2 regions of the Thalassotalea sp. Y01 genome follow, and region 2 is predicted to be linked to the other one. Evidence: predicted binding sites of a transcription regulator. Region 2 holds the regulator's gene; the other holds the start of a gene.

Region 1 (15,693 bases), on a different contig from region 2:
ATGGTGGCAATTACGTCAACAGTATCAAGGTGTTGGTGCACCAATTGCACGTGCTGCTGACGATTTTGATCCAGGTGCCAAGTACCATGTACCAGGGAACGTGCCATATTCACGTTATTTCTTGGCCCATATTCTTCAATTTGAATTCCATAAAGCGTTATGTGAAGTGGCCGGTTATGAAGGCCCTATCAACCGTTGTTCTATTTACAACAACAAGGAAGCCGGTGCTAAATTGAATCAAGTATTGGAAATGGGCTCTAGCCAGCCTTGGCAACAAGCGCATAAAATCTTAACCGGTAGTGAGCAAATGGATGCCAGCGCCATTTTAGACTACTTTGCTCCACTAAAAGCATGGTTAGACCAACAAAACCAAGGGCGTCAATGTGGTTTCTAAGCTAATCTAATCGTTTGATTATTTTTATCTAATCAAAAGGTGCCCTTTGGCGCCTTTTTTGTTGTCCTAATATATTGACTTCACGTCAGTCTATTTCACACTTAGTAGGTAACACCTCATCATTTGGGTTTGTCAGGATGACGAACCTTTGGCGATAAAACACCATGACAAGGAGGTCTGAATGACCAACACTAGCGAAGCAAAAATAACACACACAGCGACATCTAAACCTGCAGCCAAGACAATGACTCTTTTGAGCGAACATCAATGCCATATAATTGCTGGTGGTTTTAGCGGTAGCAGCTATACTGTGCCGCAACCAGATAGTCCTGAACTCGATGGCAGTCAGTTAGAAGACACGAATAAATTATCCGGTGACATGCGTGGTCGTCATTAATATCGCGCGTTAGGTAGATGTTTATATCCATAAAAAAGCGCAGCTGATGCTGCGCTTTTTATTTTGATTATGTATCGCTTGTCTTGCCATTCAGGTTTATTTACAAAGACGTTATTTGCAAACAAGACTTTAATGAAACTGAACAGTTAAGTTTTCAAGCGATATACCACCTAATTCGATGGCCGTCCTTTAAATTTCGTGGACAGGATGCAATTCAGGAAGATCCAATTCAAACACGGCTTTTTGTTGAGCTAGCTCAAAACGCCAGTTCTCTTTAATATGCTGTTGTGTTTGCACATCTTCAAAGTCATGAAAAGACTGATAGCCAAAGCCTACTTGCACTGTGCCTTGGTTTTGTTGGATATCGGCTGAGTCAACGTTGAAACTGTCCATGTCAACGACAGCCTTAGGACAAAATTGGTTAGACACACGCGCTAAACGCTCAACAAAATCGTCTTTTAAAGACAAAAGTTGTTGGCAAATCACATCACTTACCGTGTTCTTACAGTTTACATCGTGACCTGATAGGTCAATTTCGACTCGCATTTTATCCATTATGGTTTTCCCCAAACATAATTCAATTGTTGCATTATTAGCTAGCGCTATTTATAGATTCGCTCGTTATTTATTTTCTCGAGCGTTTATTGGCTACACGGCGATCCTAACATTGTTTTAACGGCCAATGGAATGGCGAATGAAAACTTTCATAAAACAGATCATTTATCTATCCGTTCACAATTAATTACACTGCAGGTCAGATAAAACCTGATGAAAACCTGATTTTTCTCTATAAGAATTTTATTATAAATCGAAGAAACAAACACTTAGCTGACAATAAAAAGCTTTTAGATTCCTCGCAATATCCATGTCCAGTTTTTAGCAATCTATGCCTACAATTAAAAGTGTTCAAAAGGAGAGGAAGAAACATGACCAAACGTATCTTAATTACCGTATCTGTTGTGTGTGCCTTCGTGGCGTGTTATTCCCTGGAAAGTGCGTTTGTTTCCTCGGTTGTTGGACTAGGAGGTTAAAGGATAGACCACTTCATCTTTCATCAAAGTTCACTGCAACGTGCTAGTTGCAATTAAGTTAACTTAGAGCAGGTATTCCCTGCTCTTTTTTTGTCTGGATTTTATTGCACGCTTGGTGCTGAGAGATGTTTAGGTATGACTAGATGTCGTATGTCGAAAATACTATTTGGTACCAAAGATCTTATCGCCCGCATCACCGAGCCCTGGCAAGATATAGCCATCCTCATTGAGTTTGTCATCAATTGCAGCAGTATAAAGCTCTACATCGGGGTGATGTTGCAGCAAAGCATCTATGCCTTCTGGCGCGGCAACTAAGACTAAGGCAATGATTTTGCGGCACCCACGTTGCTTAAGCAGATCAATCGTTGCCACCATAGAGCCACCCGTCGCTAACATAGGGTCAATAACCAAAGCAACGCGTTCATCAATCTCGCCGGCAAGCTTCTCGAAATAAAACACAGGCTCTAACGTTTCTTCGTTACGATACATGCCTACCACGGAAATTCGAGCATTAGGAATAAGTTTTAATACGCCATCCATCATGCCTAGACCCGCTCGAAGAATCGGCACCACGGTGACTTTTTTGCCTCGAATTTGGTCGACCTCTATCGGCCCATTCCAACTCTCAATCTTGGTTTTTTCTAAGGCAAAATTTTTGCATGCCTCGTATGTAAGTAAGCAACCAACTTCCGATGCTAGCTCACGAAAGTCCCTAGTACTGATGCCATCACATCGCATCAAGCCAAGTTTATGGCGGATCAATGGGTGATCAACTTCAACAACGGTCATTTGCTTTGTCCCTTTTTTACACGCGAATATCTTTCAGTATGGTAGAAAAGCAGTGAGGATCAACGCCTGCATTAAGAAAGCGCTTACAGTTACTGAATGAGCTTGCTAAATCTAAACCCAAGATGATACGGCAACACATTGATAATATACACTTTCAGCACAAGAAAAGAATAGCAAAACATATTTAACCGACGAGCTAGATTAATAGCTCACCCAAGCTAGATGGTCAGTTACCAATAACAACTTTAAAAATCTGAACTAAACTCTTAGTAGCTTTTAGCAACTTTATCTATTTTAGTCGCTTTGTATGTTTGCAAGGCTATTTAAGCCCGCTAACGCTTAACACCATAGCCAACAGAAAGATGAGAGACATTCAATGAAAGAAATCACCCCCCAAGGTGTCGGTATACGCTTCATATTTGCCTTAATATTGGTTTTATTGACCTATAACCCGAGTGGCTTTTCGTTTGTCCATTGGGCGGCAAACGCGGGCTTTGCACCGTTGGTTTTACTGGCCGGTGTGGCGTTATTGATTGGTTGGATCATTTATATTCGAGCGACCCTGCGCTCTCTTGGTACGATTGGTCTAATTTTAGCTGCGGTATTTTTTGGCGCCTTGGTATGGCTATTTATCTCCTGGGGCTGGATCAGCTTACAAGAAGCCGGTGGCTTTACCTGGGTAATATTAATCATATTGGCAGCGATTCTAGCCATAGGTATGTCGTGGTCGCACATTCGTCGCCGTATGTCAGGGCAAATGGATACTGACGACGTATAACTTACTAACTGAATACATGACCGTTAACCATATTCACAATACTTGCCTGATCGTCTAGGTGTTGTGTCACTGTTGACACTTGATTTTAACCTACAGAATCACCAACAAAGGGGTTACTGCGACGCTCTTCGCCAAACGTGCCCATAGGACCATGTCCAGGTATAAAGCGAACATCATCACCAAGTGGCCATAGTTTGGTTTTAATGGCGTTGATCAACGTGGCGTGATCGCCTTTTGGAAAGTCGGTGCGACCAATTGAGCCTTTAAATAAAACATCGCCTACTTGCGCAAGTTTGCTGTCCCGGTGAAAGAAAATCACATGGCCGGGGGTATGCCCAGGGCAAAAATAAACTTCAAGGGTTTCCTCGCCGACCGTTACTGTATCGCCTTCTTCCAGCCAGCGATTAGTGCTAAACACACGAGCGCCAGGAAAACCAAATTGCTGAATCTGCTGCTCAAAAATATCAATCCAAAATTGATCGTCGCGATGAGGCCCCTCAATCGGAAGGTTTAATGTGTCGGCAATATCTTGCGTGCCGCCAGCGTGATCAACATGGGAATGGGTTAATAATAGTTTGCTCAGTGTTATTCCCAATGCGCTCACTTCTGCGAGCAGGCATTCCGTTTCACCACCAGGGTCAATAATGGCTCCTTGCATGGTTTGGTCGCACCAAATAATGGTGGCATTTTGCATGAATGGCGTAACAGGAACGATTTTATATTGCAGCATAATCTATATTTCTAGCAGTTATATTTCAGGTTTACTTTTAGCTGTCGATATACAATGAGTGCATTACAGCCAATTAACGGCAAACATGATAATAAGCCGCTTTCGCGCTGACCAGCACTTTTTACTTCGCAACAGCAAATTTTACTATCTGCGCATATTTTCAACAATTGAAGCCGGTTTATTTGCAAAGCATTAAGTTTTGCTTGCCTATTGGCGTTAAATTGTGTGTTATTGACAACTGCTTTATTACAATAACAAAAATAATTTTCATTATGTCAGTAACTAGAGATTCATTTCATTCAAGAATAGGCTTTGTCCTTGCGGCAGCCGGCTCAGCTATCGGTCTAGGTAATGTATGGGGTTTTCCGACGCAAGCAGCAAACAATGGCGGTGGCGCCTTTGTCTTGGTTTACCTAATCGTAACCGTACTCCTGGCGTTTCCGGCTCTATTTGCGGAAATATATTTGGGTAACCAAGCGCAAAAAAACCCGGTTGGTGCGTTAGAAGATGCCTGTCAGGACGTGTCTAAACGATTAGGCCGTTACGCCGGCTTATTTGGCTTACTTGGCGCCATCTTAATGCTAAGCTTTTATTCCATTGTTGCCGGTTGGATGTTGTCGCACGCTCTGTCTCCGTTAATGTCATTGCTGGGTTTTGATAGTGCCGCTGCGTGGCTAGCCGATTCTAGTGTTGCTCGTAACTTGGCGTTTACGCCTATTTTTATTGTGCTCAGTGCGCTAATCATTAATCGTGGTGTTCACAGCGGTATTGAACGTTGGTCATCACGTTTGATGCCGGTACTGTTTGTGTTATTGATAGGTCTGATCATATATATTCTACAGCAACCGGGTGCGAGCGAAGGTGTCGCCATGTACCTGACCCCTGAGTTTTCACAAATTGGCGATCCTAAATTAATCATCTCGGCCATGGGGCAAGCGTTCTTCTCCTTGTCGATTGGTGTCGGTGGCATGATGGTATATGGCTCTTATATGAAAAAAGACGCCGATATTGGAAAATTAGTGATTTCTATTGGTGCGCTAGATACTTTAATCGCTTTTTTAGCGGGTTTATTGATCATCCCAACCTTGTTTGTTGCCCAACATATGGGCCAGCAAGTGTTCATTGATGGTCAATTAATTGGTGGTCCACAACTGATATTCTCAACTTTACCTGCCCTATTTGATTCTATGGGCGACATAGGTATTTATGTGTCCTTGGTATTCTTTACACTGATGTCGATGGCAGCGCTAACATCAACCATTTCCTCAACGGAAGTACCTGTCGCCTATTTGGTTGAAGACAAAAATTATTCACGCTTTAAGTCAACATGTATTGTCTCGCTTATTGTATTGGCAGCAAGTATGACCTTAGTGTTTAACTTTGATAGCTTATTTGGCGCGGTGATCAACTGGGTAAATTCATTCCAGTTACCAATCATGGGTCTGTTCTACTTTATCGTCGTCGGATGGATTTATAAGCGCGGTAACAAGCTCGCAGATAAAGCCGTACTGGCAGAAAAGCCATGGTTAAAAATATGGGCAAACTACTTACGTTACGTCTGCCCTATCTTATTGACGATGGTTTTTATCAACGTCATTTCAAATATATAGATTGCGTTAGTAAAATTAATTGCTAACTTACGGCGCCAGATTTTCTAACATGCTGGCGCTTTTGTTGTCGCTGTCATTATCAGCCAAATCGACCTGTTCAATTTTAGTAAAGCGACTACTGATTTTATTCGCCGATGTGTGTATCTGTTTGACGTCGGTCGCTGCTTGGTCAATATGGCGAGCGAGATTATCAAATCGGTCACGAAAACGACTAAAGTCTCCACCAAGTTTGTGCAAATGCTCTTGAATGATGTGGACTTGCTGGCGGGTTGCTTCATCTTTTAACACACTGCGAACCGTGGTTAATACCGCCATTAACGTCGTTGGTGAGGTAAGCCATACGCGAGAGCGATAGGCCAACTCAACTAATTCAGGGAAATGAGCATGGATTTCAGCAAAAATCGCTTCTGCGGGTAAAAACATAATGGCGCCATCGGCGGTTTCATTGTTTATGATGTACTTGTCGCTGATGTCATTAATGTGTTTTTTAATATCCTGTTTAAATTGGTTTTGGTAGCCCTTGCGTTCGACGTCGCTGATCCCCACTTCTGTCATCTTACGATAGCTTTCCAAAGGAAACTTCGAATCAATGACGATGTTACCGGTCGGTTGTGGCAAAAATAATATACAATCGGCTATTTTACTGTTCGACAAGGTATGCTGAATAGCAAAGTGTTTTTCTGGTAGTACATTACGTATCAACGCATTCAATTGCACCTCACCAAACGCACCACGAGAGCGCTTATCGGCAAGTACTTCCTGTAAACTCACCACATTGGTCGATAGCTCAGTGATTTTACGTTGAGCATCATCAATTAGCGCCAGTCGCTTAACAATGTCATTAAAGGTTTTGGTGGTTTTATCAAAGCCTTCTGATAAACGCTTTTCAACGCCCGCTGAGATATCTTGCAAGCGTTTGTCTGTACTTTGTGTTAACTCGTTCATGCGCTTAGCCAGCACCTCAGCATTGGCCTGCATCGATTTACTGAGCTCATCGCGGTTTTGTGCGGTACTCTTTTGCAAGTGCTCAACCAATTGATTGATGGCATCTATTTGATTTTTATTAAACTGCTCTTTGTGACCAGCTAATTGCTCGGTTAAGGTCAAACGCAGCTGGGTTAATGCCTGTTGCGTCGCCGTGACAAAGGCGCTTTGTAACTGACTTTGTTGACCTGTCGCTTTATTAATTTGCTCTAACTTTTCCGCTAATATCGCGTTGTCTTTATCGCTTTGCCCTGCTTGGCTTTTTAGTTGCTTCAATTGCATCAGCACAAGCGTTAGCATGATTAGTAGCAGCACACTGGCTGCGCTGATGAGCATCAAAAACATGTCTGTCGTCATGAGGTTTTCTTCTTATCAAGTATCTGCTTACAGATACTGTTTATATTTACAGTTATTAAAGCACGAATCCAAGTTTATGAAAAGCCAATAAAAAATCCCGCCATAACTGAGCTATGACGGGATTTTATGTTTTGCTGATGAAATGACCTTATTTCAGATTCTTTTCCATCCACGCAAATACTTCGCGGTACCACTCTTTTAGGTTATCTGGTTTGCGAATATGATGATCTTCATCTGGGAACATCACCAAACGTGACTCAATACCTTTGCGTTGTAGGGTCGTAAACGCCCCTAAAGATTGACCGTACGGTACACGATAATCCAATTCACCTTGGATCACTAACATTGGCATCTTCCAGTTATCAACAAAACGTGACGGGTCAAACTTGTCGTAGTTTTCTTTAAACTGCCAATATGGACCTGAAAAGTCATGTTCTGGGAACCACAATTCTTCGGTCACATTATAAAAGCTCTTCATGTCGAACAAGCCAGCGTGGTTGATAACACAGTTAAAACCGTCTGACCAATTACCCATGATCCAGTTCATCATGTAACCACCGTATGATGCGCCTAACGCACAGGCTTTATCGCGGTTTAACCAGCTTTGTTTGTCAACGATGTAATCCATACCTTTTTGCAGGTCTTCTAGTGGTTTACCACCCCAGTCACCTGAAATTGAATCGGTAAATGCCTGACCGTAGCCAGTTGAGCCGTGAAAGTCGACCATGACCACGCCGTAACCTTGCGCTGCCCAAAGTTGTGCATTCCAACGATAGTGGAACATGTTACCAAAGCTGCCTTGAGGGCCACCGTGAACTAGGAACGCTATTGGGTATTTTTCACCCTCTTTGAAGTTTGCCGGTTTTACCCAGTAACCATGTACGTCTTCGTTGTTCCAGCCTTTGAATTTAAATTGTTCAAATTCGCCCATGCTGATGTTCGCTAACTTGTCTTTATTGACATTGGTTAACTGTTTTAAGCCATAGCCATCTTTGGCAATGCTGTAGACATCGGTTGGGTTAGCAATGTTGTGGCGAGTGAAATACAACTGATCGCCGGCAATCGATACATTACCGGCATAACCGTCGTTAAATACGGTCGTAACTTCACCAAAGTTAATGTCGATTGAAAATATTGATTGTTGGCCTAAATCTTGGGCAATGGCGATAACCGAGCGATTGTCTTGGTCAAACTGGAAGCTTGAGATTGAACGATCCCACAATGAAGCAACTTGTTTAACATCACCGCTGCGTAGGTCTTTGACGTTTAGCGTGTACTTGTCTGACTCATATACTGGTGTTTGCATTGCTTTCCATGCCAAGTACTTACCGTCAGATGAATACACTGGCATAGCATCCCAGGCTTTATTGGCTTCAGTCAGGTTACTGATTTTGTAGCTTGCTAAATCAACCTCAAAGATATCCCAGTTAGTGTGCCATGCGTGGTCAACCCCGGGTGCTTTGGCTGAAAACGCCAATTTAGCACCATCAGCGCTGAACGATATTTGTGACATACCGGCAAAGTCCGTATCCCAATCAGCCATAACATCTTTGGCTTCTGTGGTGACTTTGTTTTTGCTGATATCGGCGACAAAAATGTGCGAGTTAAAGTTATCAAGCCACACATCCCAATGACGCACCATCAGCTTGTCATAAGCTCGGGTATTGTGTTTTTTACTTTGTTCTTTGGCAATTGCTTCTTGCGTACAAGCAAAACTTTCACAACCTGGCATAACGGTAAACGCAAACGCTGCTTTGCTTTCGTCTTGGTTTAACTTGTAGCCTTCGACGTTCAGCGGAAAGTTGGTTATTTGACGCGCTTCACCACCGGTTAGTGGCAAATACCACAATTGTGATGAGCCATTGCGAGACGATAGAAAATACACGCCTTTGCCATCTTTGCTCCAATTAACAGAGCTTTCAGATGCCTTGTGAGAGGTCAGTTGGCGTACTTCGCCTGATTTCACATCGTGCAGATAAAGGTGGTTATTGCCACGTTCTTGGCCTTTTTGGATACCGTAAACCAAGGTGCTGCCATCGGGAGAGATGGACACACTGTGGACTTGATTAAGACTGTTAAGTTTATCAACGGTCAAAACCTCAGTATCCGCCATTGCTTGTGGCATCAGTGCCATCAAGGCAAGCGCTAGACTGCTATTTATTAATGTTTTCATAGTACTCTTGTCGTTTGTTGTGTCGAATTATGTCTATTGTTAAATAAACAAAACGCACTCTTAGCGGTGCGTTTTTATGTTATTTCTGGATGACTAGACGCTCAGTTTTTCGTCCAGTTCGGCAATCTTCGCTTTCCAGATTGCCGGCCCAGTGACGTGCGCTGACTCGCCTTCGCTATCAACCGCCACGGTCACTGGCATGTCTTCTACGTCAAATTCGTAGATGGCTTCCATACCCAGCTCTTCAAAGGCTACCACGCGAGAGTTCTTAATCGCTTTTGATACCAAGTATGCTGCACCACCAACGGCCATCAAGTACACCGACTTATGGTTTTTGATGGTTTCTACGGTACTAGGACCACGTTCAGCTTTACCAATGGTGCCCAATAGGCCAGTATCGGCAAGCATCATTTCAGTGAACTTATCCATGCGAGTTGCTGTTGTTGGACCTGCAGGGCCAACCACTTCATCACCTACCGCATCAACTGGACCAACGTAGTAGATAAACTTGTTGGTAAAGTCGACGCCTTCTGGCAAGCCTTCACCTGATTCAAGCAGTTGTTGAATACGTTTATGTGCCGCATCACGACCGGTCAAGATTTTACCCGACAACAATACCGTTTCACCGGTTTTCCAGTCGGCGATATCGGCTTTGGTTAAGTCGTTAACATTTACACGACGAACGTTTTCACCAACTTCCCATGTCACTTCAGGCCATTCTTCCAATTTTGGTGGCTGTAAATTAGCAGGGCCCGAACCATCTAAATAAAAATGCACGTGACGCGTTGCCGCACAGTTAGGGATCATTACCACAGGCTTAGACGCGGCATGAGTTGGTACCGATTTGATTTTCACATCAACCACGGTGGTTAAACCACCAAGGCCTTGTGCACCAATACCTAGCTTATTGACACGGTCAAAGATTTCTAAACGCAATTCTTCTTCTGCATTTTCTGGGCCTCGGTCAATTAATTCTTGAATATCAACCGGATCCATTAGGCTTTCTTTAGCAAGTACACCAGCTTTTTCAGCGGTACCACCGATGCCTATACCTAACATGCCCGGTGGACACCAGCCAGCGCCCATGGTTGGCAACGTTTTTTCAACCCAATCAGCAATCGAGTCACTTGGGTTAAGCATCGCCATTTTGGTTTTGTTTTCAGACCCGCCGCCTTTGGCCGCGATCATGATTTCAATTTTGTCACCGGCGACCATATCGATATGCACAACAGACGGCGTGTTATCTTTGGTATTGGTGCGCTTGCCGGCAGGATCAGCAACAATAGAGGCTCTTAATGGGTTGTCAGGGTTGTTATAAGCTCGACGCGTACCTTCATCAACCATTTGCTGTACCGTTAAATCCGTTTTATCCCATTTAACGTCCATGCCGATTTTAACGAAACAAGTCACAATACCCGTATCCTGACAGATAGGTCGTTTACCTGTTGCTGACATGCGTGAGTTGATCAAAATCTGCGCGATTGCATCTTTCGCTGCTTGACTTTGCTCTTTATGATAAGCCTTTTCTAGCGCTTGGATGTAATCCAATGGATGGTAGTAAGAAATGTATTGCAACGCATCTTCGATGCTGTCGATAAAGTCTTGTTGCTTAATAACCGTCATAGTCTTCTCGTTTAAGTGTTCTCGTTTATATCTTGCTATCAGTGACCGTTCGTCACGAACCGTGGTGCAACCCGCATATCAGTGAGTGAACATACCAACTAAATGACATCCTTGGTATCGCAGGTCGGTTTTGTATATAAAAGTGCACGTATAATACTCCTGCAAGGCGTTTATCTCAATAACACATTGATGAAATTCATTATAACTCTGCTACAATAGCCGCCAGAAAATATCAAACCTTGTTGATTAGCCACGACCGTGAACCACCAAACAAGCAATAGCTATCAAACACGAACTTTATGTTTTGATAACGACATCAGCATTATTGAGCTTGCACGCGCCTTTGCAAGTGAACCCTGGAGCTTTTGGCTAGATTCTGGTGACAGCGCGCATCCAGATTGTCGCTTTGACATTCTGGTGTTTGATCCGCTTATCACCCTAACCACTTCGATTAATGTGACCAAAGTCTATGACCGTTACAATGACCAGCTGACCATCAGTCAAGACGATCCTCTTACCTTAGTCGACCAAGCCAGCGCTAGCGTGTTTGCCAACAACATTAAAGAACATGACAGCATCCCGTTTTGTGGCGGTGCATTAGGCTATTTTGCCTATGATTTAGGCCGTCGTTATGAATCATTACCGGCAACAGCACTGATGGATATCAGTTTGCCCGATATGGCGGTAGGCATATACAGCAAAGCAATCATCTTTGATCGCAAACAGCAAACCTATACACTAGTAAGCTGGCACGATGATATAGACGCCTTGGCGCAAGACATTAAACACAAAGTAAGCAGCGCGAAGACGAAATCAATCACGCCGTTTAGCTTGGCTTGTGATTGGCGAGCGAATATGAGCCAACAGCAATACAAGCAAAAATTTGCTCAAGTGCAACAATATTTACTGTCAGGTGATTGTTATCAAATCAACCTAGCACAGCGATTTAGCGCCTTGTATGAGGGCGATGAATTTGACGCCTACCTGACATTACGTAAGCACAACAATGCGCCGTTTTCAGCATTTATGCGATTCGATGACGGTGCCATTCTCAGCGTATCGCCAGAGCGCTTTTTGCAAATACATAATCAGCGCGTCGAAACAAAACCAATTAAAGGTACGCGACCGCGCTCTGACATTGTTGAATTTGACAACGCTCATGCCAAAGAACTGCAAAACGCCAGTAAAGATCGTGCCGAGAATTTAATGATTGTCGATTTACTGCGTAACGATATTTCTAAAGCATGTTTGCCCGGCAGCGTTAAAGTGCCATCGTTATTTGCCATTGAAAGCTTTCCCGCGGTGCATCATTTGGTCAGTACCGTTGAGGGCATGTTAAGCCCGAATAAATCCGCTACCGACTTGCTTCGAGGTGCCTTCCCTGGCGGCTCGATTACCGGCGCTCCAAAAATCCGCGCCATGCAGATTATTGAAGAGCTCGAACCCCATCGACGCAGTGTTTACTGTGGCTCGATTGGCTACTTATCGGCCTGTGGCAAAATGGATACATCAATAACCATTCGCACCTTAGTATGCGAACAAGACAAAATACATTGTTGGGCAGGTGGTGGTCTGGTAGCTGATTCGAAGGTTGATAGTGAATACCAAGAAACCTTTGATAAGGTCGCCAAAATCTTGCCTATTTTGGCCAATAACAACTGATCAAAATATGGTAACAGTGATTGCCTCTAAGCCCGGAATCGTCTCATGACGTATCCGGGCTTTCTTGTTATGATGAAATTATCATGTGATAAACGCCAATCTTAATTAAGGGCTTTTGATGAACAAGCAGCAGTTTTTGCAACGATTCAATTTTCAAAACCTGAGTAAAATAGAAAACGCCTATCAACACGCTGGTGACTTACGTCAAGCCAGCGTACTTATTCCATTAGTCGAAAACGGCGATCGCATTGAAGTAGTGTTAACCAAACGCGCCGCGCATTTAAAACATCACCCAGGGCAAATCAGTTTTCCAGGGGGCAAGGTCGAAGACGCCGATGCCAGTTTGTTACACGCCGCATTACGTGAAGCCGATGAGGAAATTGGCGTCAAACCAACGGATGTGCAAATTGTTGGCCAGTTAAAACCACACCATGTGATCACCGGTTATCAAATTACCCCGTATATTGGTTTTGTCCCCCAAAATTATCCGTTTGTTATTGACCATGGTGAAGTGGCCGAATTGTTTATTGTCCCTTTCGATCATTTTATTGATGAGGGTAATCACTTATCCTTTAACATCAGTCGCCGCGGCACTACGCATAACGTCCATTTTATGCCATATTTACACTACAACATTTGGGGTGCGACCGCAGCGATGCTCAAAGATCTGGTCCGACACCTCAAATAAAATCAATTTTACCCACAGTGTTGCTGTGATTATTTGGTAATTTACGGTAATATCCGAATATTATTTCAACAAAAAGCCTAACATCCAAATTTAGGCAGCAACAAGAGTTTCAGGTAACAAGATGATCAGTGTATTTGATATGTTCTCGATTGGCATCGGTCCATCGAGCTCTCACACCGTCGGCCCAATGCGTGCCGCAAACCGTTTTATCGAGTCGCTAAAACAAAACAATGTGTTTGATGACGTCACTCGTATCAAAGTAGAACTGTTTGGTTCTTTAGGGCAAACCGGTATTGGCCACGGTACAGGCAAAGCTTGCATTCTCGGTCTACATGGTGAGGCCCCTGAAAGCGTGGCCGTTGAGAATATCGACAAGATCCTCGAAAACACGGTAAAAAGCGAAAAGATCCAGCTTAATCATGAGCGTGAAATCGACTTCCCAAAAAGTGACGCCATTATTTATCATCGTCGCAAGACATTGCCTGCGCATGCCAATGCGATGACTATTTTTGCTTATGATGCTGACAACTTAGTTTTGGAAAAAACCTACTACTCAATTGGTGGCGGGTTTATCGTAGAAGACAGTGAGTTTGAAAAGGAGAAAGACAAAGCATTGTCGTTCCATGCCAACATCGAACGCCCATACCGTTTTTCCACCGCTGATGAGTTATTGAAACTGTGTGATGAAAGCGGGTTAAGCATTTCGTCGATTATGATGGCCAATGAAAAGTGCCTTAATGATGAAAGCTACATTCGTGATGAATTATTAAAAATTTGGCAATGCATGTATGCCTGTGTCGAGCGTGGCATGACTACCGAAGGCACCTTACCAGGAGGCTTAAACGTAAAACGACGTTCACCAAACTTACATCGCTTGCTGACTGTTGAAAAGAACGCCGATCCTTTACAAGCGATGGATTGGGTCAACCTATTTGCACTGGCGGTTAATGAAGAAAACGCCGCCGGTTCACAAGTGGTCACAGCACCAACAAACGGTGCCGCAGGTATCATCCCTGCCGTACTGTGTTACTACAATAAGTTTGTAAAACCGGTTTCCGATGACGATTGTATTCGTTATTTATTGACTGCCGCGGCGATAGGGATTTTGTATAAAACCAATGCTTCTATCTCTGGTGCTGAGGTGGGCTGTCAGGGTGAAGTTGGTGTTGCTTGTTCAATGGCCGCCGGTGCGTTAACTGAAATTATGGGTGGTTGCCCAAAACACGTAGAAAATGCCGCAGAAATCGGTATGGAACATAACCTTGGCCTCACCTGCGATCCTGTTGGTGGTTTGGTTCAAGTACCATGTATCGAGCGCAATGCAATGGGTGCGGTAAAAGCGATTAACGCGTCTCGCTTAGCCATGCGTGGCACTGGTACGCAGAAAGTCTCTTTGGATAAAGTGATCAAGACTATGTGGGACACAGGTCAAGATATGAAAACGAAATACAAAGAAACCTCACGTGGTGGTTTGGCGGTCAACATCATCGAATGTTAAGCCAACAAACGTCATAGGTAGACACAACAAAGGGCGGGTCAGTTTACTGAACCGCCCTTTTGTTTTCATAAAGAACCCAGCCGTCACCCAGCAAACAATTTGCAATAGTACATCCTGTGCCTCATTACGGCGACGGCCGCAACCTCTATCAGGTTCGAGGTGACTTTAAAATGCTGCACTCACCAGTTGAACTCACAGCTCATACAAGACATTAACCTTTTCAAACAGTTAACGTTAAATTAGTACCTATAGCGGCAGTTAACCATAAGCGAAGAAATCACAATACCTCTCTCCCCATGAAAGCTACAAAGCAGCATAGTCACATAAATCGCCAAATACCTTACAAAGTACAACTCATCGTCTTGTAGCTTGGGCGACATGGTGCTTAACAGCTGTTGCAGTTAGGTGATGCCTGACATAGTTCGATTCTTTTATTATTCCCTGCTCTTCTATATAAGCAGGGAATGCGTAGCAGCAACATTGGTGTGTGCTGCATTGGGTTTAATGGGTTATGAGCTCAGTATTTCGACGATCTCTCGAGTATTCTCAATCACCTTAAATACTTCGCCTTCAACGCTGATTGTGATCACACCATTGTCTTCTCGCGCCACAACCTTACCTTGGTTGTAGACAACCTCATCGACCACTTGGCCTACTTCGAGCTTCTTTTGCCAGCCAGGTGGTAATGCTTGGCCTCGTTCAGCCTTTTTCTTTAAGCCAGGTGGCAAGTCTTTGTGCTTATCATTTTTTGCATTAACAACATCACTTACACTAACGGCAAGAACCGCAGCAGTAACGAGTAGTTTAAAGTTTTTCATAATTAACCTTTTTATTATTTTAAATATTGCGTTTACTTTTTAGGCTTAGCTGCAGGTACAGAACAAACGAACGCTAATTTAGAGCTATCATCACTGACCACCATGCGAGTAATATTGCCTTGACACTGCTCGCCAAAGTCAGCAAACAACTGCCATTCATC
Region 2 (15,693 bases):
GGCATACATCAAGCCAAGACTGCGGGAAAACGGAAACAGCGTATCGTGACCACCGCGCAACGCAATAAAGTCATCATTAAAATAATTAATGTAATTATTTAACTGTTCAACGGTATCGCGTTTTGGATCGGCGGTGACCATGGCAACTTGTACTCGATTGCCGGTTATTTCCTGCATCTGTGGATAGATGTAGTTAAGCTCTTGCAATGTCATCGGGCATACATCAGGACACGAGGTATAGCCAAAGAAGAATAAGCTCCATTTGCCTTGCAAATTGCTGTTATCAAATTGCTCACCGTTATGATCGGTAAGATTAAAGTTAGCGATAGATCGCGGCTGCTGATACAACAGGGCGTGTTTAGGCTCTGCCATTTGGCGTTGACTTTGGTAGAGAAATGCCCCCATTGCAGCAGCAATAACGGCAATTATAACGACTAAAACTTTATTCATCTTTGCTACTTCTTATCTGCAAATGATGATCACACCGCCGGAAGGGCGTAGTGATCAACCAATAACACTATAAACAACAACATTAAGTGGACGATGGAAAAGCGAAATGTTTGCATCGCCGTTTGTTTGTCGGCATTAAACTTCAATTTCCAGCTATAAGCAAAGAAAATAATATTTAATGCACAAGCGCCAATTAGATAAATCCAACCACTCATACCTACCAAATATGGGATCAAGCCGACTACAAATAACAAGATGGTATACAACAGGATTTGCGTTTTAGTGAACTCGATACCATGGGTAACCGGCAGCATTGGGATATTTACTTTAGCGTAATCGTCACGACGATGAATAGCCAGCGCCCAAAAGTGCGGTGGTGTCCAGGTAAAGACCAGCAATACCAATAACAATGCATGAGGATGAATTTCATTGGTCATCGCCGTCCAACCAAGCAATGGTGGAATGGCACCGGCTAAGCCGCCTATGGTAATGTTTTGCGGTGTTGCGCGTTTAAGGTACATGGTGTAAACCACCGAGTAACCAACCAAGCCTGATAGGGTTAACCACGCGGTAAGCGGGTTAACTAACCCATACAACATCACGAAGCCTATCAGTGCTAATGATGCAGCAAAGGCGATGGCTTTACTGTTACTAATGCGACCGTTAGGTAATGGGCGATTATGGGTTCGAGCCATAACCGCATCGATACGTTGGTCAACAATATGATTAATGGCGGCCGACGCCGACGATAGTAAACCGATACCTAGCATGGCTGGAATCAATATCTGCCATGGAATCGCGCCAGGCACGGATAAGCTCATGCCAACCAGTGCGGTGAGTACCAGTAACGCGACGACTCTTGGCTTGGTGATTTCATAATATTCTCGCCAACTAACCGGTGAGTCTTGCTCAAGAGCGATAGATGGTGCTGAAGATTTGGCCATAACAGTCTCCTAAATCTTGCGGCGCAAGCTGTATGTGAGGGTGATAAGAGAAAGCATTAACACCGCGGCGACGACGTTGTGGGCAACCGCGACAGGTAAAGGTAAGTTAAACACGATGTTGCTTACGCCTAAACCAACCTGAACGCCAAGAATGACCAATATCAGGCTTGCATTGCGACGGAAAAACTTTGATTGTGCTTTCATCATTATCGATATCGCTAACCAGCCTAAGTACAAGGCAGTGACGATGGCACCGATACGGTGAACCGCATGAATGGTGACGCGTTCGGCATGGGTTAAGAAACCAAACTCGTAAGTCTCTCGCTCTGGCGGGATCAAATCAAATGAATTGCTAAAAGTTAACTGTGCAGCCCAACCGTCCTGACATATTGGCAACTCAGTACATACTAGCGCCGCATAGTTACTTGATGTCCATCCACCCAGTGCAATCTGTAGGGTCAGGATGAAAATACCAAATAACGCATAGGCGCGGTATTTGCGTAGACTAAAATCACCGCCGGGTACGCGATAGGGGGTAAGCCGCAAATACAATAAATAGAGCAGACATAAGGTCACAAAGCCACCTAATAAGTGCCCCATAACCACCACTGGCATAAGTTTCATGGTGACTGTCCATGCTCCCAGCGCGGCCTGAAATATCACCGTCGCGACCAGTATTATCGGTAAAAACAGTGGCATGCCTTTGTCGCGATTTTTAAAGGCGAGAATAAAAATTGCCGCAATCAATAAACCCAGTGTGCCGGCGAAGTAGCGATGGATCATTTCGTTCCAAGCTTTTTGTACTTCGACAGGGCGCTGTGGAAACGCGGCTTCGGCTTTTTCAATTTCGGTTGATGTTTGTGGTACATCAATAAAGCCATAGCAACCAGGCCAGTCTGGGCAGCCCAAACCAGCATGGGTTAATCGGGTATACGCACCTAGGGTAATAACCGTAATAGCCAATAAAATGGCAATAAAAACCAGTCTACGGGTACTGTTCATTAGCCAATCCTCGAGTACTTCAACATCTTCTTCAAGTCACTCAACATGGATTTGCCAAAGGCTGGCACCGCGTCTGCTTGATGTGGTTGGTCATAGGTTAAGACGATATTTCCAAGTGGGTCGGCAATATAGATTTTTAACGGCGATAAAAAAGAAGCCGAGTCGTCTGCTGCTTGTTCCGCTTTGCTGACGATGCGCCAATGGTTTTCATTTACTAACTTTAATTGTTCGGCATTAAATGGCGATATGCTAATGGCTACAGGCGTCACTCGTGGTGTTTCTTTGCCCAATGCCATATAGGTACTTTCAATGCCCGATAAGGTGAATTGGCATTGCTGATCGCAATTGTCTGGCATCGAATAGATCACCAACCATTGTTTGTTGTCATCTTTACTCAGACCAATATCTGCCAAGGTGAGCTTATTGTTAAGCAATTGCCCTTGATTGGTTACCCCATAATTAAACCATTGATTGTCCAGAGCCAGTTTGGCGAGAATTACCGGAACAACGAATACGAGTAGCAGCAGGATAAGGCTACGGCGGTTTTTGTTTACTTCACTTGTCATAACATGCCTTTATTATCTGTATTGTGTTGGCTGTTGGCGTCTTGAAAATTATTATTATTTTGGCGCTTAAAAGACGTATAACTGGCGACTAGCATTAGGCTGAGCCAGGCAAGGGCTAGTAGTCCCCATTGTGTTGCATAACCAAAGTGTTTCTCTGGTGGCATCACTATCGGTTGCCAGCTTTTTTTATAACCGATAGATTCTTTTTTATCCAAGATAAGACTAAAGGGCAAGAGGGGAGTGTTAATTAGTTGTGAAAATTTTTCACTGTCTATTTGTTGCACTCGAATTGGCCAGTTAAGTTCATCGAAAACTTGTTGTTGTAATACAATACCTTGGCTATCTAAACGTACTCTTCCGCTAAGCTCTAATTGGCCTTTTGGTATGCTTATCTCGGGAATGTAACTGCGGTCTAACGAACCGACCACCCAACCTAAATTGACTAGCAATTGACGACCACTTGATTGGTCGTTGAACACCGCAAACACTTTGTAACCGGTTTTGCCACTGTCGACCTGGTTATCTAATAAAAACACCATAGGTTGGACAAACTCACCAATTACACTAACGGCAATATCATTAACGTCGACAAAGCCGTTGTCACTGTCGCCTACTTGCTTAAGTAGGGTGGCTAGAGGGATGGCTTGTTGATTACCCAATTCGGCAATGCGGTCAACGCGAAGCTGTTTTTCAACACCACGTTCATATTGCCAAAAACTTAGCTTGATTAATGCACAAAATACCGCCAAGGTAATAACTATCCAGGCCAACTTAAAGCTGGCTAAGTATTGAATAATATGTGTGTTTTTATTAACGCGGGTCATCGATTACCTGTACTACACAATTGGTAAAAACGGAGCGTTCCTTGTTTGAAATAATTTTTAAAGTTGTCTTGGTGGTGTTGGCGTTTTTAATGATCTATAACTTGTTTCGAGCCGGTTATATGATGAATAAAAACGAAAAAAACAAACCACCCATGTCTAAGTACATTGGTCGCCGAGTGATTATCTCAGGCTTGATTGTACTGCTTATGGCGATCGGCATCTTAACTGGGTTAATTACCCCAAATCCGAAACCTTTTTAATCCTTTAACGCCTTTGCTTAACACTAATTAAAGCGTTAAAGGATTAATCGGAAGTTGGTGTTATCGTCTTTTAAAGCGTGCTTAAAAGCCGACAACACCGAAATTTCCTATCTTTTGCTACAAAATATAGACAAAGAGAAACAGCAGTACCCAAACCACATCAACAAAGTGCCAGTACCAACTTGCTGCCTGGAACGCGAAATGATTATCTGGGCTAAAATGTCCTTTCAATACGCGGAAGAACATAACGATAAGCATGATCGCACCTAAGGTTACGTGTAAGCCGTGAAAGCCGGTCAGCATAAAGAAAGTGTTACCGTAGATACCACTTGCTAAGGTCAAACCCATTTGCGTATAGGCAATGATGTATTCTTCAACCTGCAAGCCAAGGAACACCAAGCCAAGTAGAATGGTAACTGCCAACCAAACTTTTAATGCTTTACGTTTGTTTTGCTCTAATGCTACGTGAGCAAAATGCGCTGTAAACGAAGAGGTTAAAAGCAACAAGGTGTTGATAAGAGGTAAACCATACCAACCCATAGCGGTAGTTTCGGTGTTATCTGGGGTAACCGTTAATGGCCATGCCGCCTGAAACTGAGGCCACAATACTTGCATCGTCTCGAGATTATTACCTTCACCTCCTAACCACGGCACGGAAAATACGCGAGCGTATAGCAGGGCACCGAAGAAGGCGGCGAAAAACATCACCTCAGAGAAAATAAACCAGCTCATACCTTGGCGGAATGAATTGTCCATTTGCCCGGAGTATTTGCCAGCCATTGACTCGTCAATAACATTGGAAAACCAACCAATCACCATATAGATGATCAGCGCAATACCAGCCAGTAACACCCAGCCACCAAAGCCTTCTCCAGTATCAAGATTTGCCACATAGCTACCAGCGCCAACGGCAATCATAAACAGCGCAATCGCGCCGACTATTGGCCAGTGACTTTGCGCTGGCACATAATAGGTTTCGTATTCTTTTGTTGTACTCATAGTGTTTTCCTCTACACCTGATTCTTAACTCAAGGCCAATCTTTCTTTGTGCTTAGCTGTTGTCAGTGATGTCATACAAGGTATATGACAATGTCAGCTCTTCAATGTGTTCGGGTAAATCGACATCGACATAAAACTGCAATGGCATCCAAACATCATTGTCTGCTTCCAGCGGCTGCTGGTTAAAGCAAAAACACTCAATCTTTTGAAAGTAATTTGCCGCTTGTCCAGGCGATACCGAAGGTACAGCTTGGGCAACAGCATAGCGGCCTGATTGATTCTTGGCGTAAAATTTTACAAACTTCATTTCTCCCGGGTGAACCTCAATAAAGTTCATCTCAGGTTCAAACTTCCATGGCGCACCTTGTGCGGTGCGACTAAGAAATTGAACCTTAATGGTACGTGAGGTATCGATGCCGCTGTCATTAACCTCGGCAGCGGTATTGGCCGTTTTGCCATTTAACCCGGTGATATCACAAAACACGTCATAAAGAGGCACTAGAGCAAATCCAAAGGCGAACATGGCAAACACGGTAAACACCAACTTGCCGACACTTTTTTTCACCTTTTTTTGGTGATTGGTGTTTGCTTCTGCTGTTTGAGTTTGCGGCTCGTTTTGTTGTTGCTCTGTACTCATATGGTGTGCTGCCTATTTTATTTCTGGTGGTGTTTCAAAGGTGTGATATGGCGCTGGCGACGGCACAGTCCATTCTAATCCTTCGGCACCTTCCCAACATTTCGCTTCGGCTTTTTCGCCACCGCGAATACACTTGATAACCACGTATAAGAAAATCAGCTGTGATAAACCAAAGGCGAAACCACCAATACTGATCCACTTATTAAAGTCGGCAAACTGTAGGGCATAATCCGGTACTCGACGCGGCATACCAGCTAGACCGATAAAGTGCATAGGGAAGAACAGAACGTTGACAGAAATCAGTGAACACCAAAAGTGTATCTTACCGATTTTCTCGTCATACATGTGGCCAGTCCATTTTGGTAACCAGTAATAGGCGGCTGCGAATAATGAGAACAGCGAACCGGTAACCAGTACATAATGGAAGTGAGCAACAACAAAGTAGGTATCATGATATTGGAAATCAACCGGCGTCATCGCCAGCATCAGACCACTGAACCCACCAATGGTAAACAAAATAACAAAGGCAATTGAGAACAACATTGGTGTCTCAAAGGTCATTGCTCCTTGCCACATGGTTGCAACCCAGTTAAACACCTTAACCCCTGTTGGTACGGCTATTAGCATGGTGCAGTACATAAAGAACAACTCACCCGCTAACGGCATGCCCGTGGTAAACATGTGGTGCGCCCAAACGATAAACGATAAGAACGCTATAGATGCGGTCGCGTAAACCATAGAGCTGTAACCAAACAGTTTTTTACGGGTAAAGGCTGGGATGGTGGTTGATACAATACCGAATGCCGGTAAGATCATAATGTACACTTCAGGGTGACCGAAGAACCAGAATATATGCTGGAACATGACCGGGTCACCACCACCGGCGGCATTAAAGAATGAGGTACCAAAATAGGTATCGGTTAACACCATGGTAACCGCACCGGCGAGAACCGGCATAACCGCAATCAACAGGTAAGCGGTGATGAAGAATGTCCATACAAATAATGGCATCTTCATGTAGGTCATACCCGGTGCACGCATGTTCATGATGGTAACGATGATATTAATCGCACCCATAATCGATGAAATACCCATAATATGGACGGCAAACACGAAGAATGCAGTACTACCATTTGAGTAGGTTGTCGATAATGGCGCATAGAATGTCCAACCGAAGTTAGGACCACCGCCTTCCATAAACAATGATGCCAATAAGATGCTGAACGCAAATGGCAAAATCCAGAATGACCAGTTATTCAATCGTGGTAGCGCCATATCTGGTGCACCGACCATCATCGGTATCATCCAGTTTGCCAAACCCGTAAAGGCAGGCATGATGGCACCAAATACCATGATAAGACCGTGTACTGTGGTCATTTGGTTGAAGAAGTCTGGTTCAACAATTTGCAAACCTGGCTGGAATAGCTCGGCGCGAATGACCATAGCCATCGCACCACCGGTAAGTAGCATGATGAAACTGAACCAAAGATAAAGGGTACCAATATCCTTATGGTTAGTGGTGTATAACCAGCGCTTCAGGCCGGTCATTTTATGATCATGGTGATCATCATGATGATCTAATGTTTCTGTAGCTGTACTCATAATCATTCCCCCTTATTTGACTACATCTTTGGCTTGCACAGCATCGCCGGTATCGTTACCCCAGGCGTTGCGCTCGTAGGTAACCACTGCGGCCATCTCTTGTGGCGTTAGCTGAGCGGCAAAACCTAGCATAGCGGTACCTGGTTTGCCGTTAGCAACCATGTCAATATGAGCGGCGATATCACCGGTGGCCATAGCGCTGCCTTTTAGACCAGGGAATGCTGGCGGCATACCTTCACCATTTACTTGATGACAAGCGGCACATTTAGCAACATATACTTGCTCGCCGAGCTCCATAAGTTGAGCCATGTCCAAATCGTCCATGTTCACTTCAGCCGCTGGTACAGGTTCTGCTTCAGGTGTGGTTGCTGCACTGTCGCTTGCGCCATCTGGTGCAACCGGTTCAGTACTGGCGCCACTTACACCTTGACCAATTTCTTGAACGTCTTTGGCTTGTACGGTTTGACCCATATTATTGCCCCAAGCATTACGCTCATAGGTAACAACAGCAGCTATCTCTTTCAAGCTAAGTTGCTTGCCGTAACCTTGCATACCGGTTCCAGCACGACCATTGAATACCACACTGATGTGTTCAGCCATTTTTTCAGCATCCACAGCGATACCTGAACCTGCGAGTGCAGGGAATGCAGGCGGTAGGCCTTGACCATTTGGTTGGTGACAAGCGGCACAGTGCGCGGTATAGGTTGTTTCACCCAATGTCATCAAATCGTCCATAGACATTTCAGCATTAAGCGAGGCAGCTTCTGCTTGCTTGGCTTTGGTCATGGCAATCTTCTGTTCGTTGATCCAAAGCTCATAGTCTTCTTCACTGCGCACATCGACAACGATTGGCATGTAGCCGTGGTCTTTACCACATAGCTCGGCACAACGGCCACGGTAAATACCTGGCTCATTGACATTGGTCCAAGCTTCATTGATAAAGCCCGGGTTTGCGTCTTGCTTGACGGCAAACGCTGGAACCCACCAAGAGTGAATTACGTCATCTGAGGTAATTAGAAAGCGTACTTTACGGTTAACCGGAATTACTAAAGGCTTATCTACTTCAAGTAAGTAGTTTTCACCTTTTGCTTCACCGTCACCTTCGCGATTATCAAATTGTTCGCGTGGGGTAGACAGCACACTGTAATATTCGATGCCTTGATCAAAATATTTGTAATGCCACTTCCATTGGGAACCGGTGACCTGAATGGTTATGTCGGAATTGGAGTTATCCTCCATATCAATCAAGGCCGTGGTTGCTGGCCATGCCATACCAATCAGAATAAGAATAGGAATAGCGGTCCAAAGTATTTCTACTTTAGTGCTTTCATGAAAATCGGCTGGCTTTACGCCTTTCGATTTACGGTGGAAGATCATGGACCAGAACATAGCACCGAATACTACGATACCAATGACGGTACAAATCCATAGAACCAACATATGCAAATCATAGACATTTTGGCTGACATCCGTCACACCTTTAGTCAAATTCAATTGCGATTCTGCCCAAGCTGAACTGGCAAACGTACTTGCCAACAACAGCCAACCCAGGTTACGTCTTTTCACTCGACATCTCCTTCTGCTTGCTAAGCCAAAGAAAATACAGAAAAAGGGACAAGATACATCTTCATTCGATGTCGCAAATTTCCGTAAATTATTGTTATTGTTTTATACCGGTTAAATGATTAACTCGGCCATTTACGTACTGCAAATCTACGTTTAGTTTTGACGTGGTAGATTTAGCGTATTCTCTTATTGTTGTAATCGGCTGGTGTCACCAGGTGGCAAACAATCGGCCTGTTTTTGTTTATTTCATGCTCTAGAATTACCTAATTTTTATACAAGGTAAAGCGCTTTGTTAGAAATTTGTAAATCTTTTTTACAATCCAGATTACAAATGGGACTAGAGTAAATACTCTTGTGTTTTAATGGGTTATAGACAAGACAAGGCGATGGAGGTTTTTTTATGATACAAAAAACGCCCTAACTTGGGCGCTTTCTAGAGGATATTTGGCTGCTTAAAGTTTGTACAGTTTTGCTGGGCTACATCCAGTCAGCATTGCGAACCACACCGACGGCGATTCCTTCAATATTAAAAGGTGTATTGGTTAAATCGACAACAATCGGCGAGAATGCTTCGTTTTCAGCGTGTAAATAGACAACGTTACCTTCTCGTTTATAGCGTTTGACGGTGACGTCATCCTCTACTCGTGCCACCACAACCTGACCGTTATGAATGTCTGTCGATTGGTGCACAGCCAGCAAATCTCCATCGAGAATACCGATGTCTTTCATGCTATCGCCATTAACGCGCAATAAGTAATCGGCAGCAGGGTGAAACAAACTACCATCGATCTTGTATCTGTCTTCAACGTGCTCTTGGGCAAGAATAGGTTCACCTGCCGCAACTCGACCAATTAATGGCAAGCCTTCTTCTTCAACATGCTCTTCGGCTAATTTGATACCACGGGAGGTGCCCGGTAGCATTTCAATAAAGCCCTTTTTGGCCAGCGCTTTTAAATGCTCTTCCGCAGCATTTGCTGATTTAAAACCAAAAAAGTTGGCAATTTCCGCTCGTGTCGGTGGCATGCCGGTTTCGTTTATTTTTTCTTTTATCAAATCAAAGATTTGTTGTTGTCTGGCAGTCAATGCTCGCATGATATTTTTACAGCCTGTTTATCTGTACAGTAACTGTCAGTATATACAGCTTGATAAGAATCGCAACCAATAAATTATTGTTTTACAAGATATGTGTAGGTTCCAGTTCAAAACTAAATTCGTTCCAACGCAAATAAATTATGAAATAAATTCGCTTTTTTTTGATTCTAGATATGATGGTTTTAGTGGATGACGCTGAATTGATTCATATGAACGGACGGGTGTATGACTATAACCTTGGTCGTTTCTTGAGTGTTGACCCTGTGTTTCAAGCGCCAGCTAATACTTAAAGCATGAATCCGTATTGAATCGACAAAACTAACCTAGATATTTTTTTGCACATAAAAAACGCCCTCATTAAGGGCGTTTAAACGAGCATTATGTTGTTCAGGTACGGTTGTGATTAAGGTTCTAATACTGTATCGATGATATGCACCATGCCATCTGATAAGCGATTATCTTCGCTGATGATCTTCGCTTCTGATTTTTCGGCAATAATCAGGCCATCGTCGTAATAAATGCTGTTGCCATCAAGCATCTCAACCATTTTCGCACGGGTCACAGAGCGTGAATTGCGCACGCCTTCGGTAACATGGTATTTCAATACATCAGCAACGCCATCAGCGCCCAGTAAACTCACAGCGGCATTAAACGCATCGGCATCATTGGTGGTGTTGGTGAGCATGTAGAAGGCGTTGTCATTAGGCGCAAATACGGTCAAATCGCTGCCATCGAACGCGGCGACGGTGCCGGTTGCGATCAGCGCGGCGACTAATACGTCAAAATCTTCGCCATTGCTGTCAAAATCAAATGGTTCGCCAGACGCGGCAACAGCAAAATCGACGATACTTACATCGGATTTTTCCGCCCACTTGGGTTTTGCTGCGTAAGCCGATGCACTTAAAAAAGTCGCAACAGATAGTGTTGCAATGGTTTTTGTTAATGAACTCATTACCGTATTCATCATAGTGTTCCTCTGTTTATTTTGACGTTGATAGTGATGGAGTTCTTACGGTAATTCGTTGCCAGAAGATCACTTAATACATTGCTACCACCGAGCTATGACTGGTTATCTGCAAAAAAGTCACGACAAACTACCGTGATCCAACTCTCTAGAGTGGCAGCAATGTGTGTGGTTAGTTGCTTTCTTTTTGGTTTGCAAATGTCATGTCGTAGCCGCTAGCCGATTGCTCATTTTGTTGCAGTAACAAGAACATGGCTTGGCTGGACTCGTCTAAGTTAATTGCTTGTGAGGCGAGCAGTATCTCGCTGCTGTCGCGCTTGGCAACGGCATATACTGTGTAGGTATTGTTTAACAGCTCGATATTACTGGCGTTTGCGTAACTGATATGGCGATAATTAGTTGAAGTTTCGATCAACTCATCATTTTGCACAAAGTAGACACTGACGCTATTGAAATTGTCATCTTCAACAAGGTTTATGATTTCAATTTTGTGACTATAAATACTGTTACTTTGGCTGGTTTTAACCGCTAATGAATTGATTTTTATTTCAACTTCATCGACCAGTCCATCGCCATCTTCATCCACATCGCCGTCGCCATCATGATCAACGTTTTCTTCGCTGAGGTAAAAGAAGATGGTTTTCTCTTCGTTTTCAGCTAGGGTCAACAAATGATTGGATAGCAAGGGGTGTTGTTGCGACGAGCTGAGCAAATCAATGCTGTAGTCGCCTTGGCTGACAATATAGGTGTCACTGTATTGACCAAAACTGATGTTGTCGATAGCAATGGTTTCCTTAATTGAACGTAAGGTGGCATCTATAGAATGGTCATAATCAGGTAATAAATCGTGCTCTGTAATGCTGTTGAACAGTCGCAGTTTTGAATCATCCCCTTCACTTTGTAATGTCATAAAGTCGTATTTTGAAATCATGTCGATGGCAAACGGCGAAGAGCCTGCACCTTGGTTTTGTCGTACCACGACGATATATTGCGAGGTGTATTGCATAGGCGCTTGGGTCGATTGAAATAACACTTGGTCACTGCCAGCTTGGGTAATATAAAAGGTATAATCGTCTTGATCGTGTTTTTGATTATCACTGATGACCCCGTAATTAAGTTGTTCAAGCGCAATCGCCTCATTAAAGGTTTCATCGGTTTTCGACATGTAGACATCAATATCTTGCATTGCTTCATGTAAGTTGAGCAGGCGGATATTAAACAGCTCTTCGTCATTGTCGTTATCATCATCAATGACTGGAATATCAAAGGACATCACTTGCGGCGCTTGTACGTCACCTGTTAGGGCAAAAAATTGAATGCTGTCTTTACTGAATTTATGGTTTTGTTGATAGATGATTTGTAGATCTTCGCGACTGCTGCTATCAGCATCATCTTGCCAAGCAAGCTCCACATAATAGTCGTCAGCTTCGAGCTCGTAACGGTTGTTTGCATCAGCAAATGCTAACGGTGAAAAGGTGATTTCGAAATCGTCGTCATCGTCATCTTCGTCGAGGTTTTCATCGACGGTAAAGTAAATGCTAGGTGCGTTGTTTGAGGCGTTGTAAAACTGCACAAAGGCATTGTCAGAATCGCTCTGTTCATCGTCTGAACTGCACGCGGTCAATAAACTGGCGAATACACTGGCGCAAAGCACAGGTTTTATGGTGTTTAAAGAGAGTGTCTTATTATGTAAATTCATGGTTCCTACCCTATTAAATTAAAAAACGAACAAGCCATATTGTCGATATGGCAACACCCAAAATAGATAACGGTATTAACAAATTGTTCACTTGGGTAACGTGTATTTACAGTACTTTACGAAGCAGCTTAAAACTTTACGTTGCTTTACATTTGGCGGCGGAACTTTCGCTATTTGTGCTAATAAGGAAGGGGGCGTTTTTGCTGCTGTTGGGATTGCCCAATACTGGCGTTTAATAACTCGCAAGCATTTGCTGATTTTGGCCGATGTAGTGATTGGCTTTTCTCTAGTGAGTCGCAATTGTGTTGCTTCACGCACGTTTTAATTCGCTATATTGCAGTCTTTTTAGCGATATTTGTGCTCAAATAGTGGCGAATGTAGCAACAGCATCGATAATAATGGTAGAATTGCCGCAAATTTTTAAGTGATTAATCCGCCAAGGATTTTAAATACAAAATGAGAGCCTTGTTCTATTTTTTATTGTCTTTACCTGTACGCTTGTTGGTTAAGTGTAAGGTAATTCCTGATAACGCTGAAACGTTCGAGTTGGGCGACAACAAAGACGTGTTTTATATTGTCCGTCATCAATCGGCGAGTGACTTATTGGCATTGCAAATGGCCTGTAAGTCACTAAACATGCCTGATCCATTAGAAAGCGTTGTCGTAGATGGCCAACAAATGGATCGTTGCATTTGTTTGGAAAAACCAAGCTCTATTTTTCCTTGGATGAAACCTGGAAAAACGCGCGCTATGAGTTCAGGGTCGGCGTTACTTAAGGCGCATCAAAAAGATCATGAGCGCAACGCTAAGCTTATTCCAGCGAACTTGTTGTGGGGACGTAAACCGGGCAAAGCCAAAGTCAATGTCAGCGACATGATTGCCGATGAGACCTCTCCTAACTTTTTACGTAAGTTCTTTATCGTTTTGTTTTTGGGGCGTGATGCCTTAGTGCGTTTTAGCGAGCCCGTATCATTACGTCAAGTGGTCGATACGCAAGGCAGTGACGACATCGCCGCACGAAAATTGATACGCATGGCGCGTATTCATTTTCATCGCCAATCGGTGGCGACGACCGGCCCACGTTTAATGGATTTGCACCAAAAGTTTACCGCCTTGTTTGCCAATCCGGCGATCAAGCGTTTGATTAAAGAGGAAGCAAAATCCAAAGGTAAGAGCGAAGAAGAGATCAAAAAACAGGCGCGCGGAATGATGAAAGAAATCGCCGCGGATTATCGTCCGGTAACCATACGACTTGGTGACCGTGTTTTGACCTGGTTATGGAATCGTTTATACAACGGTATCGAAGTGAAAAATGGCGACCGTTTGCGTGAGTTATCACAAGCCGGCCATGAAATCATTTATGTACCGTGTCATCGCTCACATATGGATTACTTATTACTGACCTATGTAATCTATCATCAGGCAGTCGCTACACCGCGAATCGCCGCGGGTATCAATCTTAACTTTTGGCCAGCAGGGCCTATTTTCCGTAAAGCGGGGGCATTCTTTATTCGTCGTAGTTTTCGTGGCAACCGCTTATATTCAACGATTTTTCGTGAATATTTAGGCTTACTGTTTACCCTTGGTTACCCCGTTAAGTACTACACCGAAGGTGGTCGCAGCCGCACCGGTCGTTTACTGCAACCAAAAACCGGTATGATCGCGATGACGGTGCAAAGTATGCTTAAAGGCATCGAACGTCCATTAACCTTGGTGCCTGTTTATCTTGGTTATGAGCACGTTATGGAAGTTGCCAGTTACCACAAGGAACTGAAAGGCAGCGGCAAACAGAAAGAGTCGATATTCGGTATTATTAAAGCGATTCGCAAGTTGCGTAACTATGGTAAAGGTTACGTCAACTTTGGTGAGCCGATCAGTATCAATGATTACTTAGACAGCAATGTGCCGGAATGGAAAGAAAGCATCGATCCTATCGACCCGCCTAAACCAAAATGGTTAACACCAACGGTAAATGGCTTAGCAGATCAAGTCATGACCGAAATTAACAAAGCCGCGGCATTGAATTCGGTAACCTTAACGGCGCTTATTTTATTAACGTCTGAGAACAAAGCGCTCACGCGTAAAGAGTTAGAAGCGCAACTAGATTTCTTTATTGAGGTGCAAAAAGCCGCACCTTTCAGTAAGGAAGTGTATATTCCGCATGAATCCGGTAAAGAGTTAGTCGACTCGGTTATCAGCCTTAATAAAGTTGATGTGACTGACGATAAAATGGGGCAATTAATCTCGTTAACTGATCAAGCTTGTTTAGAGATGAGTTATTACCGTAACAATATCTTGCACACCTATATGTTGCCGTCAGTGGTCTGTCGTTTATTAAACACCTACGACAAATTAACCACCGAAGAAATTGACACTAAAGTAGAACAATTAATGCAGCTAATTAAGGCTGAGTTGTTCTTATGGCATAGCCATGATGACATTGTTGAACAAACAGAGACGATACTTAAGTACTTTGAACAGCAGCAATTGATTAAGCAAAGTAAAGCGGGTTACTGGAGCATTAATGCCGAGAACAAAAGCAGCCATATGCTTAACCTAATGTCATCGTGCATCAGTGAAACGGTACAGCGTTACACTATTGTTTTGAATATCGTCAATAGCTCGTCACCAATTGCTCGCTCAGCGTTAGAAAGCGATGCCACAACGTTGGCAGAGCGCATGTCCAAGTTGCATAACATCAATGCACCTGAGTTTATCGATCGCAAGGCGCAAACCGCCGTGGTTAATGCCTTACGTGATTATGGTTATATTGAAACCGATGATACTGGTAGCTTTATCAAAACCGATAAATTGGCCAGCCTAGATGAAACCCTAGAGCATTTGATTGAGCCAGATGTATTGCAAAGTATTTTGCATACCTAATGGAAGCAAATGACAAAAGGCTGGTAGATACCGGCCTTTTTTGTGTCCGTTTGCAGCTTAATTAGCCATTAAATTTTGGTATCTTTTTGTCAACATGCTAACGTTTGTGGCAAATCACTTTATTAAAGCCATTGTTATGCGTTTAGCCTTATTATTTACTTTATTTTTGCCACTTGTTGCTCAGGCAGCACAGCCGTCTGTTGAT

Evidence for each region. The regulator LexA, encoded in region 2, represses DNA repair genes until DNA is damaged. The targets are predictions, from matches to a motif close to TACTGTATNNNNATACAGTA.
Region 1: HII16_RS09640 (DNA recombination protein RmuC) is a predicted target of LexA. The motif match lies at 7,105-7,124, and genes of this name have one in related genera.

The regions. Positions count from the first base shown of each region.
Region 1 covers NZ_JABBXG010000005.1:290,732-306,424, reverse strand. The annotation lists gene HII16_RS09675 (M2 family metallopeptidase) at 1-394, shown strand, start outside; gene HII16_RS09670 (hypothetical protein) at 576-791, shown strand; gene HII16_RS09665 (hypothetical protein) at 981-1,346, opposite strand; gene upp (uracil phosphoribosyltransferase) at 1,985-2,611, opposite strand; gene HII16_RS09655 (DUF6524 family protein) at 2,988-3,389, shown strand; gene HII16_RS09650 (MBL fold metallo-hydrolase) at 3,475-4,116, opposite strand; gene HII16_RS09645 (sodium-dependent transporter) at 4,392-5,729, shown strand; gene HII16_RS09640 (DNA recombination protein RmuC) at 5,757-7,070, opposite strand; gene HII16_RS09635 (S9 family peptidase) at 7,219-9,243, opposite strand; gene HII16_RS09630 (fumarate hydratase) at 9,337-10,866, opposite strand; gene pabB (aminodeoxychorismate synthase component I) at 11,125-12,528, shown strand; gene HII16_RS09620 (CoA pyrophosphatase) at 12,647-13,216, shown strand; gene HII16_RS09615 (L-serine ammonia-lyase) at 13,338-14,714, shown strand; gene HII16_RS09610 (hypothetical protein) at 15,224-15,532, opposite strand; gene HII16_RS09605 (PD40 domain-containing protein) at 15,565-15,693, opposite strand, start outside.
Region 2 covers NZ_JABBXG010000004.1:94,793-110,485, reverse strand. The annotation lists gene HII16_RS07045 (SCO family protein) at 1-450, opposite strand, end outside; gene cyoE (heme o synthase) at 480-1,394, opposite strand; gene HII16_RS07035 (COX15/CtaA family protein) at 1,404-2,396, opposite strand; gene HII16_RS07030 (hypothetical protein) at 2,396-2,962, opposite strand; gene HII16_RS07025 (SURF1 family protein) at 2,959-3,786, opposite strand; gene HII16_RS07020 (DUF2909 domain-containing protein) at 3,837-4,046, shown strand; gene HII16_RS07015 (cytochrome c oxidase subunit 3) at 4,164-5,045, opposite strand; gene HII16_RS07010 (cytochrome c oxidase assembly protein) at 5,098-5,682, opposite strand; gene ctaD (cytochrome c oxidase subunit I) at 5,695-7,284, opposite strand; gene coxB (cytochrome c oxidase subunit II) at 7,297-8,850, opposite strand; gene lexA (transcriptional repressor LexA) at 9,328-9,942, opposite strand; gene HII16_RS06990 (fasciclin domain-containing protein) at 10,346-10,909, opposite strand; gene HII16_RS06985 (hypothetical protein) at 11,079-12,605, opposite strand; gene plsB (glycerol-3-phosphate 1-O-acyltransferase PlsB) at 13,062-15,488, shown strand; gene HII16_RS06975 (galactose oxidase) at 15,583-15,693, shown strand, end outside.